One region of the Rhizobium sp. NPDC090279 genome, then DNA from elsewhere that is predicted to be linked to it. Evidence: predicted binding sites of a transcription regulator. Region 1 holds the regulator's gene; each other region holds the start of a gene.
The links. The regulator LexA, encoded in region 1, represses DNA repair genes until DNA is damaged. The targets are predictions, from matches to a motif close to TGTTCNNNNTGTGTTCNG.
Positions count from the first base shown of each region.

Region 2: ACIQWP_RS09200 (YifB family Mg chelatase-like AAA ATPase) is a predicted target of LexA. The motif match lies at 1,514-1,531, and genes of this name have one in related genera.
Region 3: ACIQWP_RS19780 (helicase-related protein) is a predicted target of LexA. The motif match lies at 1,718-1,735, and genes of this name have one in related genera.
Region 4: ACIQWP_RS12775 (ribonuclease) is a predicted target of LexA. The motif match lies at 1,417-1,434, and genes of this name have one in related genera.

Region 1 covers NZ_JBIVYI010000009.1:188,195-191,315, forward strand. The annotation lists gene ACIQWP_RS22930 (ComEC/Rec2 family competence protein) at 1-1,263, shown strand, start outside; gene lexA (transcriptional repressor LexA) at 1,244-1,966, opposite strand; gene ACIQWP_RS22940 (VOC family protein) at 2,385-3,121, shown strand, end outside.
Region 2 covers NZ_JBIVYI010000003.1:251,026-254,146, forward strand. The annotation lists gene ACIQWP_RS09190 (cupin domain-containing protein) at 1-394, shown strand, start outside; gene gshB (glutathione synthase) at 488-1,435, shown strand; gene ACIQWP_RS09200 (YifB family Mg chelatase-like AAA ATPase) at 1,623-3,121, shown strand, end outside.
Region 3 covers NZ_JBIVYI010000007.1:365,090-368,210, reverse strand. The annotation lists gene ACIQWP_RS19795 (hypothetical protein) at 1-111, opposite strand, end outside; gene ACIQWP_RS19790 (YMGG-like glycine zipper-containing protein) at 262-516, opposite strand; gene ACIQWP_RS19785 (DUF3309 family protein) at 562-717, opposite strand; gene ACIQWP_RS19780 (helicase-related protein) at 1,977-3,121, shown strand, end outside.
Region 4 covers NZ_JBIVYI010000004.1:434,977-438,097, forward strand. The annotation lists gene ettA (energy-dependent translational throttle protein EttA) at 1-529, opposite strand, end outside; gene ACIQWP_RS12775 (ribonuclease) at 656-1,402, opposite strand; gene ACIQWP_RS12780 (lysophospholipase) at 1,569-2,501, shown strand; gene ACIQWP_RS12785 (DMT family transporter) at 2,521-3,121, shown strand, end outside.

The DNA.
Region 1 (3,121 bases):
TTCGATCGGCCATCGCTCAGCCTGCGCAATGTTGCGTTATCCGCTATCGTCATTCTCGTTCTATCGCCGTCGCAGGTGCTCGGCCCGAGTTTTCAGATGTCCTATGCCGCAACGTTGGCGCTGGTGTCTGGCTATTCGCTATGGAAGCGGCGGCGGCATCGCGAAAATATCCTGTCGCGCGCCCGTCTGGTAAGTCCGCTGCTTTTTGTCTCCCGTTTCTTCGGTGGCGTGTTGTCGACTTCTTTCATCGGCGGCGCGTCGACCGCTATCTTCTCCATCGAGCATTTTCACCGATTGGCGACATATGGCCTTGCCGCCAATCTTGCGGCCATGCCGGTGGTCTCCTTCGTCGTCATGCCCTTCGGCATGGCGGCGATGCTGCTTATGCCTCTCGGTCTCGATGCACCCTTTTGGAAGGTCACAGGAGAGGGACTGGAACTCGTCATAGTGATTGCAAGAACAGTAGCCGGCTGGGGAGGTGACATCACCTTCGGTCGTCAGCCCGCCTGGCTGATGCCGACATTCATCGTCGGCTTCCTGGTCATGAGCATATTGCGAACGCGGCTTCGCCATCTCGGCCTGCTATTGCTGCTCGCGTCCGTTGGCGTGGCGGCATTCGGGACCGGTGTGCCGAAGCCCGATCTGATGATTTCCGAGGATGGCGTCCTGGTGGCGCTGCGGCAGGACGATATACTTGTTACCAATCGCGAGAGGCCGCAGGCCTTCATTTTCGAACAATGGCAAAAGGCCCTGGCTGCAGCGGAACATCAGCCGCCGACCATGCTTGCCAACGATAGCCGGCTCCCGCAGATCAGCAAGGCTGATCGCCGTAGGCGATTAAGCGGCGAAGAGCAAAATGCGGTCCGCAAGGCCATGGAAGAGGCGCTCGACCGGACAATGCAGGGAAGTTTCGTCTGCCAGAAAGGCGCATGGTGCATGGCGATGCTCGACAATGGCGCCATATTGGCGACCGTAGAGAATGCGGCCTATCTGCCGTCCGCCTGCGATACCGCAAATATTGTCGTGACGCCGATCCGACTACGATTGGATCGGTGCCGCTCCGGCGCGACACTTATTACCGGCGCCACATTGCGGCGAACGGGATCGATCGAAATGGCGCTCAGTGCCGAAGAGCCCGTCGTTTCCGCGGCATTCCAAGATCCGCAGCGACCATGGACCAGACATCGAACTTATGACTGGCGCACCGACAAATTCGACGCGCTAATCGTGCCGGCGTCACCGGTCAGTGATAGCGCCGAATAAGGCCGACGAGTTTACCCTGGACCTTGACGCGATCCGGTCCAAAGATGCGGGTCTCATAGGCCGGGTTGGCTGCTTCCAGCGCGATCGAGGCGCCCTTGCGACGGAAGCGCTTCAACGTTGCCTCTTCGTCGTCGACGAGCGCTACGACGATATCGCCGGGATTGGCCGTCGTCGAATTGCGGATGATGACCGTATCACCATCGAAAATGCCTGCGTCGATCATCGAGTCTCCGCGAACCTCAAGCGCATAGTGTTCACCGGAGCCGAGCATGTCGGCGGGGACGGTAATATCGTGCGTATTGTTCTGGATGGCGGAAATCGGAACGCCGGCGGCGATGCGGCCCATGACGGGCACGGAGGCTGAGCCGTTATGATCGTCATTCGCGACTTTCGGCGGAGCGGGTGGAGCGACAGGCTGCGGCTTGCCGAGACTGCCCTCGATGACGCTCGGCGAAAAGCCGCGGCGTGGCTGCAAGCTGGGATTATAGGCATCCGGCAGCTTGATGACTTCGAGCGCTCTGGCCCGGTTCGGCAGTCGGCGAATGAAGCCTCGCTCCTCCAGCGCCGTGATCAAACGGTGAATGCCGGATTTGGATGCCAGATCCAGTGCGTCCTTCATCTCGTCGAAAGATGGCGGAACACCGGACTCCTTCATGCGTTCGTGAATGAAGAGAAGCAGTTCCTGCTGCTTGCGCGTCAACATCGTCTTGGAACCCCAGAATCAAGAAAAACGGTGAAACAAATCCAGAACGGACACTATATGTTCCATATGTGTTCCGCAAGTACTTAAATTTCGGTAAAGCCTTGTTGGGCCAGTTAAATAATTACCGCCTGCGAATGGACGGGCTGAGAGCAACAAGGCGCTATATCTGCACTAACATAAGGAAAAATATGCGAAATGCTGCCCGATCCGTTTTCAACGTTCTGTAGGCCAGCCGGTGTTGCGAAGACGTGGATCGATGCGATGTGACATGGCATAAGCCGACCGCGCTGGAGAATCAGTCATCACGTTTGCGAGATTGTACTCCGTCCAGTTCGCCAGCCTTGGAGTATGGTACTTCCATCTTGAATTGCGCGAGGGATGGGCGCAAATCTGCTTTTGAAGGCAAACAGGAGGAACCATGGCTTCATCCCCGCATCCGCTGGATCATCTCGTACTGCCGACCGTCAACATCGCTTTGGCGCGCGAGCGCCTCGGCAAGCTCGGCTTTACGGTGGCTCCGGATGCGCGCCATCCCTTCGGCACGGAAAACGCCTGCGTCTTCCTTGCCGACAAAACCTATCTGGAACCTTTGGGCGTGGCGTCTCTGGAGCGATGCGAGGAAAGCATCGTGGATGGCAATGTCTTCGTCGCTCGCGATCAGGCTTACCGCTTTCGGGTCGGGCAGGATGGCTTTTCGGCCGTGGTGTTCGGCACAGACGATGCCGTTGCGGATGACGAGCGTTTCAGAGCGGCGGCGATTTCGGCGGGGCAAATGCTGGATTTCTCCCGCCCGATGAAGATGCCGGACGGAACTGAAACCATGGCCGGTTTTCGTCTCGCCTTTGCGGTCGATCTGCGTGCGCCGGATTTTCTCGCCTTCTGCTGCCAGCGCATCAATGCCCTGCCGGCCGACCGCAGCGTGCTCGAGCGTCACGAAAACGGCGTAACCGGCATCGCGCAGGTGGCGCTTGGTGCGCCGAAGCCGGCGGCATATCGCAGCTTCTTCGAAGAGGTTGTCGGCGGCCCTCGGATCATGGAGCATTCCTTCGGCCTGACGATCAGGGCCGCCAATGTCGATCTGGAGATTTTGACGCCGGAAGGAATGGAGGCATTCTATGATTTGCCGGTTCGCGGCGACGATCCGGGGCTCAGGGC
Region 2 (3,121 bases), on a different contig from region 1:
GGAAATGAAACCGTCGCCGATCGAGCCGTCCTGGGTTTTGGCGGGCAATCCGGTTGCCCGCATAGCCGAGCATTCGCGCGGGCAGGACGATGCCGCGATGACCGCTCTCTGGGATTGTACGGCCGGCGAGTTCCGCTGGTATTTCGGCTGGGACGAAACCGTGATGATCCTCGAAGGCGAGGTGCATATCACCACGGAAGACGGTGTCGAGCGCACGCTTTGCGCCGGTGATGTCGCCTATTTTGCCGGCGGCACCTGGGCGACGTGGCGGATCGACCGCTATCTGCGCAAGGTCGCCTTCTTGCGCAAGCCGTTCCCGAAGCCGCTGACGATGGCCTATCGCCTGCGCGATCTCGTCAGGCAGGGCGGCAGCACGCAGGGCCTCGCCGCCTAAGTGCGGTAGACCCTAACGGAAGCCCTTGAATAGCCGTTGCGTTTGAAGGCGGGCCGACCTACATCTGTCGGCGAATTCGAGCGAGGGCTGACTATGGCTGGTATCAAGAATGTCGCGGTCCAGATGGACCATGTCCGGGGCATCAATATTGCGGGCGACTCGACCTTCGCCATGAGCCTCGAGGCGCAGAACCGCGGCTACAAACTCTTTCACTACACGCCCGAGCGGCTGAGCATGCGCGACGGCGAGGTCTATGCCTCCGTAGAGCCGATGATCCTGCGCGATGTCAAGGGCGACCATTTCGAGCTCGGCGAGCCCGAGCGCGTCGATCTCTCGATCATGGACGTGGTGCTGCTGCGCCAGGACCCGCCCTTCGATATGGCCTATATCACCTCGACGCATCTGCTCGAGCGCATCCACCCGAAGACGCTCGTCGTCAACGATCCGGCCTGGGTGCGCAACTCGCCGGAAAAGATCTTCGTCACCGAATTCGCCGATCTGATGCCGAAGACGCTGATCACCCGCGATGCCGGCGAAATCCGCCGCTTCCGCGAGGAGATGGGCGACATCATCCTGAAGCCGCTCTACGGCAATGGCGGCGCCGGCGTCTTCCATTCGACGCGCGACGACCGCAACCTTTCCTCGCTGCTTGAAATGTTCGGCCAGCTCTTCCGCGAGCCCTTTATTGCCCAGCAATACCTGCCCGACGTGCGCAAGGGCGACAAGCGCATCATCCTCGTCGATGGCGAGGCCGTCGGCGCGATCAATCGCGTGCCGGCCGAGCATGACGCCCGCTCCAACATGCATGTCGGCGGCCGTGCCGAAGCGACCGAGCTGACGGCGCGCGAGCAGGAAATCTGCGCCCGCATCGGCCCGGCGCTCAAGGCCCGCGGCTTCCTGCTCGTCGGCATCGACGTCATCGGCGACTACATGACCGAGATCAACGTGACGTCGCCGACCGGCATCCGTGAGGTCAAACGCTTCGGTGGCGCCGATATCGCCAGCCTGCTCTGGGATGCGATCGAAGCCAAGCGGGCCTGATCACTAGATCCGGTTATTGATTCCTGCCCGTGGCCTAAAGCGCCGGTGCATGATCGCCGGCCGTGTATACCGTATTTCCGTTCATTTATTGTTCTTGTTTCATTCTCTGTCTTGTGCCAGATTGCAACCCACAGTTTGCTGATCGGGGCAAGTAGCGGCAAGCGAGTCTGATAACAAGGGGCAGGGCATGGTGGCGCGCGTCAGTACGGTTGCGTTTCAGGGCATTGAGGGCGTGCCGGTCGAAGTGCAGGTGATGATCGCGCCCGGCAAGGTGCTGATGCACATCGTCGGTCTGCCCGACAAGGCGGTTGCCGAGAGCCGCGAGCGGGTGCAGGCCGCGCTTCATGCTTCCGGCCTGGCACTGCCGCCGAAGAAGGTCACGGTCAATCTCGCACCGGCTGATCTGCCCAAAGAAGGATCTCATTTCGATCTTGCCATCGCACTCGGCCTGATGGCGGCACTGGGTGCGATCCCGGCTGATGCCCTATCGTCCTATACCGTCATCGGCGAACTCAATCTCGATGGCACGATCGCCCCCGTTGCCGGCGCGCTTCCCGCGGCCATCGCCGCCAATGCCATGGGCAAGGGGCTGATCTGCCCGGCCGAAAGTGGGCCGGAAGCCGCCTGGGCGGGCAAGGAGATCGACATTCTGGCGCCGCGCAGCCTGATCGCCCTCGCCAATCATTTCCGCGGCACACAGGTCCTGTCACGGCCGGAGCCCTCTGTTCGCGCAAGCGCGGTCAATCTGCCCGATCTTGCCGACATCAAGGGGCAGGAAAGCGCCAAGCGCGCCCTGGAAGTGGCGGCCGCCGGCGGCCACAATCTGTTGTTCGTCGGACCGCCCGGTTCCGGCAAGTCGATGCTGGCCTCGCGCCTGCCGTCGATATTGCCGCCACTGTCGACGAACGAGCTGTTGGAAGTGTCGATGATCCATTCGATCGCCGGCCAGCTTTCCGGCGGCAAGCTCTCCGATCGGCGGCCCTATCGCGCGCCGCATCATTCCGCCACCATGGCGGCGCTGGTCGGCGGCGGCCTGCGCGCCAGGCCGGGAGAGGTCTCGCTCGCCCATCACGGCATCCTCTTTCTCGATGAACTGCCGGAGTTTTCGCCACAGGCCCTCGATGCGCTGCGCCAGCCGCTCGAAACCGGCGAGTGCGTCATTGCCAGGGCAAACCACCGCGTCGCCTATCCCGCCGGCATCCAGCTTGTGGCGGCGATGAATCCGTGCCGCTGCGGCATGGCCGGTGAGCCGGGTCATACCTGCGCCCGCGGGCCGCGTTGCGCCTCCGATTATCAGGGCCGCATTTCCGGCCCCTTGCTCGATCGCATCGATATCCGCATCGACGTGCCGGCCGTGTCTGCTGCCGATCTCATCCGGCCGACGACGGCGGAAAAGAGTGCCGACGTGGCGCTGCGCGTCGCGCGCGCCCGTGAACGGCAGCGCGAGCGTTTCGAAAGGGCCGGCATGAAGGGCATCAGCACCAATGCTCGCTGCTCGACCTCGATGATCGAAACCATCGCCGAGCCGGACGCCGCCGGCCTGCAATTGCTGCGTGATGCGGCCGAGAAGATGAAATTCTCGGCCCGTGGCTATCATCGCATCCTCAAGGTCGCGCGGACGCTCGCCGATCTCGACGATAAGCCGACCGTTGGCCGCATCCATCTCGCCGAAGCCATTTCCTATCG
Region 3 (3,121 bases), on a different contig from region 1:
CAATGCGGCCTGCTGCTTCTCCTTGCCTCGCGCCCGTGCCGCGCTTAAGAGCGCGTAGAAGGTGGTGCCGATGAGCGCGAGTGCTGCAATGCTTGCGATGATTGCGGCCATGATGCCGTTCCTTTCTCGAAACACTGCTCCCTTCCCGCGGCCGATGGCGCGGGAAGGGGATTGCCCTTGGCGGAACTATCGTCCCCTGGACTTTTTTCAAGAACGGGTTCTGACCGGCCGCTAATGACGATCGGTCAGATCATGCCGGTCTTAGCGGCAGCGAGCCTCATAGCGGCGGCCGTAACGGTCGCGATAGATGCAGTAGCCGCGGCGATCTTCAGACCGCCCGATGAGGTTGCCGACTAGGCCGCCAGCGACTGCGCCGACTGCGGCACCGCCCCAGCTGTGCGTGGCCACGCCGCCGATCAGCGCGCCGGTGCCGGCGCCGATGGCCGTGCCTTTTTCCGTTGACGTGCACGACGCCAATGCGCCGACGAGGGCGATCGCGACGATGATCTTCTTCATGGTGTTAGCTCCCTGATGTTGCGAGGTTTGAACAATGTCTGCGGATCAGATCCGCCCCATCAATAACAGAATGAGGACAATGACGAGAACAAGCCCGAGACCACCCGATGGGCCATACCCCCAACCCCGGCTGTAACCCCAGCTGGGAAATGCGCCGATCAGCAGCAGAATCAGTATGACAAGCAATACCGTACCTAGCATGATATGTCTCCTCCATGTCCATCGCTTGAGCATTCCGCCGATATCGTCGTTCGATCCGGCGTTATGCTTCGAGCGACTCCAGCTCAAATCTGTTTCCAGTGAATGGGCGGAGTTCCTCAATTCTGCTCATAGAAACTTGCGTGCCCGATAATTGTTCCGGCTAAGAAATAAAAATGCGGAGACTGAATGGTCTCGATGCCAAGAAAAACGTTAATGCGATCACGTCACGCGACGGCTTCGGGAGTGTTACGAGACTTGTCCCTATGGTTAAAATATAATTAAAATACAATGGGTTGCAGTGAACGAAACGAGAAAGGCCTGATGTCTGCGATTCGTCGGTGATTCGTTCTGTGTTTGGACTTCGGTTAACGGCGAGGTTATTTTCGGCGTGCCGGAAGTGCAAAACGGGACCGGCGGCAGATTGCGCGGTTGGCGCTTTCATAGGCCGATTGGTTAACTTGGAGCGAATCCGCTTACAGGTTCGCCGTACCTGCCGGCTCCTACGTCGAGATGCTGTCCCGGCGAAATACAACATGTAGCCGTGAACAAACACGATACCCGCTCCTATCCGCGATTCGTCGCCGATACGTTCCGGCTTTGGTCGAAGCGTTAATGTCTACAGCTTATGCGTGTATTTCTCGATTCACTATAGCGGCGCTCGCTAAAAGGTTAATCGCAATCGCAGATTCGACCCGAATCCAGGTCTCAACCATTCAGAGTCCGGTATGTCCTTGCCAAGAAAACGCTAGATGTTGTGGGGAACAAAAACGGAATCGCCTGGAACCTCCGATTCGTCGCCGATTCGTTCCGGATTTGACCTAGATGTTAATGCGAGCGGTGGATTTACGGGAAATCTCATTATTTACAGGTTGTTAACCATAAAAATATGCAGAATTTCGCTGGCTGAAGATTCTCCGCTTGACTCCTTTCCCGTGGAAAAGCTGTGCAAGCGGGATTCAGTATTTGGTGGGATTCTTTTCATCGAAATCCATATGTAGTAGTGAACAAATAAGGAACGATGCGGAGTCAGCGATTCGTCTCCGATTCGTTCTCAAGCTGTTCCGGAATCGTCGGGACTCGCTTGGGATGCAAAGCAAATGTAGCTTATGGTTGAGGTGATCAAATATGAAATCGAATGTTGCCGCATCTGTTTTTTCATTTGGGTCTTGTCTTTGTCACATATGGTCGTCATCTGTTCGTTTCCTCCAGGAGGAACATGCTGATCGGAAGACGGCGGTTTCTCGCCCATGCACGGACCTATGACTCAGACTTCGCAGCCCATGATCCTGAGCGGACGCGGCGTGACCGCGGTGCTCGGACCGACCAATACCGGCAAGACCCATTATGCCATCGAGCGCATGGTGGCGCACGGCAGCGGCGTGATCGGCCTGCCGCTGCGGCTGCTTGCGCGCGAGGTCTATACGCGCGTGGTCGAAAAGGTCGGCGCCCAGCATGTCGCGCTGATTACCGGCGAGGAAAAGATATCGCCGCCCAATGCACGCTTCTCCGTTTGCACCGTCGAAGCCATGCCGCGCGAAACGCGCGCCTCGTTCGTCGCCATCGACGAGGTGCAGCTGGCGGGCGATCTCGAGCGTGGCCATATCTTCACCGACCGTATCCTGCATCTGCGTGGGCGCGACGAGACCCTGCTGCTCGGCGCCGGCACGATGCGACCGATTCTCGAGCAGCTTCTGCCTGGCATTACCGTTCTTGAGCGGCCGAGGCTTTCACACCTGTTCTATGCTGGCCAGAAAAAGATCACGCGCCTGCCGCAGCGCACGGCGATCGTCGCCTTTTCCGCCGACGAGGTTTATGCGATCGCGGAACTCATCCGCCGCCAGCGCGGTGGTGCGGCCGTCGTGCTCGGGGCGCTCAGCCCGCGCACCCGCAATGCACAGGTGGCGCTCTACCAGGCCGGCGATGTCGAATATCTGGTTGCGACCGATGCGATCGGCATGGGTCTCAACCTCGACGTCGATCATGTCGCCTTTGCCCAGGACCGCAAGTTCGACGGCTATCAGTTCCGCAACCTCAATCCGGCCGAGCTCGGCCAGGTCGCCGGTCGTGCTGGTCGCCATCTGAAGGACGGAACCTTCGGCGCGACGGGGCAGGTCGACCCGTTCGACGATGAGCTGGTGCGCCGGATCGAGGGACACGAGTTCGACATGGTGAAGGTGCTGCAATGGCGCAGCAAGGTTCTGGATTTCGCCTCGATCGCGGCGTTGCGCGCCAGTTTGGAAGACGCGCCTCGCGTGCAGGGCTTGACGCGGGCGCTGCCTGCGGTAGACCAGCAGGCGTTGGAATATCTGTCACGCGATCTGGAGATTGTCGATTTAGCCAGCAGCCCGGCCAGGGTTGAAAAATTATGGGAAGCCTGTGCGCTTCCGGACTATCGGCGCATAAC
Region 4 (3,121 bases), on a different contig from region 1:
GGTCCGGTTGCGAGAGAAGCAGGCGGCACAGCGCGATACGGCGGCGCTCACCGCCGGAAAGGCTGGTGACTTCGGCATCGCGCGGCGGGCAGCACAATGCTTCCATCGCCATCTCGACCTGGCTTTCCAGATCCCAGAGATTCTGGCTGTCGATGATGTCTTGGAGCTTGGCGCCCTCTTCCGCCGTCTCGTCGGAATAGTTCATCATCAATTCGTTGTAGCGATTGAGGACTTCGGTTTTCTTGGCAACGCCTTCCATGACGTTTTCGAAAACCGTCTTGTTGGGATCGAGCTGAGGCTCCTGCGCCAGGTAGCCGATGGTGGCGCCTTCGGCCAGCCAGGCTTCGCCGGTATATTCCTTATCGAGGCCGGCCATGATGCGCAGCACGGTCGACTTACCCGCGCCGTTCGGGCCGAGAATACCGATCTTGGCGTCGGGGTAGAAGGAGAGATGGATATTCTCGAGGATTTTCTTGGCGCCATAGGCCTTATTCAGACCGGCCATATGATAAATGAACTGACGTGCCATAGCTTGGGTTGCTCCACGGGCGGATAACATTGCGAATTGTGCCGCTATGTAGGCGAAACCCGGCCCTCGGGCAACGGCGAAACCTTGTCCGAGGGCATTTATCCGCGTCGCAAAGACCGGATTAGGCTAGAAACCGGCCGCGTCCACCACGCCACGATCGCAGCCGAACGAGGTGCTGCCTGCACCCTGGATCAATTTGGCGAGCCGTGGCTCGCTGCCCCGCTGAGGATCGATCGCATCTTCCGAGAGACCGATGGTCAGCTCCGAGATCATTCTGACATTGCCGACCCGGCGGCAGCTCATCTTGATGCGGGCATTGGCGCCCTCGCCAAAACTCTGGTCGAAGGCGGCCTTAATGGTTTCCGCATCCAGCTCTTTGCCGATATTCTGCGCGAAGAGCTCGCGCACGGCCGACGCATTGAGCTCGGTAATCAGGCCGGCGGCGATGGAGAAATATTGGTCGGCACTGAGCTTCGTGCAGGTGCCATGCTTGATCCATTCATGCCGCTCAAGGCCGGACTGCGTGCCCGGCATCACCTTGTCCAGCTTCGTCTTGACGTCCTGCGATAGCTCAACCGCCGGCAGATCTTTCCAGTCGCGGCCGCGATCCGCCTGCTTCAAATCCTCCGAGACATCGCAATATTCCTGCCGCATCGGCCAAAGACCATGCAGCGAAAAGTTCGTGGCATCGTGATTGTCCGACGATTGGTTCCGGCATTCCGCTTTCTTCTGGTTCGTCGCGCAAAATGCCGGCTCCCAGCTTGCCGCCAGGATAAAGCGTGTCCGGCCGCGACTGTGCTCCTGCGCCATGGCGCCCGTCACAGTGCCGATCGAAAGGACTACAACCGTAAATACCCGAAGCCAATGCTTCATTCCCCGCCTCCAACTAGAACATTATGGGAACAAATAAGCAGTTTGCTCGAAAGCGCGCAATCCTGAATCGCAGCGCTCGGAAAGATTTATTTCTGTGAGCTTTACCACCTATCCCTTGCAATCGAGCGGATGATAACCTTTCGTCCAATCGGGGAGGAACGAATGCATGTTCGCCGAAACGCAGCGCCTGAATAGCCCGACAGGCGCGACGCTTGCCTATCATCATTTACCGGCGGCGACCGATGCACGCGGCGTACTGCTGATTTCGCATGGCCTTGCAGAGCACTCTCGTCGCTACGAAGCCTTTGCAGATGCGATGGCGGCCCAAGGCTTTCATGTCTATGCGCACGATCATCGCGGCCATGGCGAGACCATTGCCTCCGACGCGCCGATCGGCCGCTTTGCCCGAAGAGGCGGTGTCGAACGGGTGATCGCGGACGTGCTCGCCATGCGCGAGCTTGCCGCAGGCACCCATCCCGGCTTGCCGATCATCCTGTTTGGTCATTCCATGGGCGGATTGATCAGCCTGAACACGGTCGTCACGCATCCGGACAAGTTCGATGCCGTCACAGTCTGGAACTCCAATTTCAATCCGGGCCTCGCCGGCCGCGCCGCCCAGCTCATCCTCAAGACAGAGCGCATGTTCAAGGGATCGGATGTCCCGAGCGGGCCATTGCCGAAACTGACCTTCGGGACCTGGGGCAAATCGATCGCAAACCGCCGCACCGATTTCGACTGGCTCTCGCGCATTCCCGAACAGGTGGACAAGTACATCGCCGACCCGCTCTGCGGCTTCGATGCCTCCGTCTCGCTCTGGCTCGACATATTCGAGCTTAGCTTTCGCGCGCCGCAAAAAGCCTATCTCGATCGGCTGCGACGCGACATGCCGATCCATCTCGTCGGAGGCGGCCAAGATCCGGCAACCGACAATGGGAAGGCGATTTCCTGGCTGGCAAGCCATTTGAAAAAGGCTGCCTTCTCTCGTATCACGACCGAGATCTACCCCGATATGCGGCACGAGACGCTCAACGACATCGATGCCGAGGAAGCCATTTCCCGCTTCGCCGACTGGTGCAAGAAGGTGACGGCGAACAACTGATCCTCATGGGAATTCTGCAATGAACACCTCCAGCGGCTCCTCGGCGCAATTGTCGCAGTCGGAGCTGACCTTCGGCTTGTCGATGATGTTTCTCTCCGTCATCCTCTCGCCGATCATCGACATCTTTTCCAAGCTCGCGGCAGCCACCATTCCGCCGGGCGAAGTCACTGCTGCCCGCTTCATCTTTCAAGCGCTCCTCGCCCTGCCGATGATGGCCATGCGCAGGCAATGGGGCGTGTGGACATGGCGGCGCAGCGGCGTCCATGCCATCCGCGGCGCCGTACTGACGCTATCCATGGTGTCATTCGTGACGACGCTGCAGGTGATGGAAGTGGCCGATGCCATCGCCATCTTCTTCGTCGAGCCGATGATGCTGACCATCCTCAGCAGCATCTTCCTGAAGGAAACCATCGGCTGGCGCCGCTATACCGCCTGCGGCGTTGGCTTTTTCGGCGCGATGCTGATCATTCAGCCGAGCTTTCAGGAAGTCGGCGTCATCGCCCTGCTTCCGGTCGTCACCGCCCTTTGCATCGCCATCTATGTGATGATCACGCGGGTTGTCTCCCATAGCGAGGATGCCTGGTCGATGCAGTTCCAAACCGCCTTGTGGGGCACCGGCC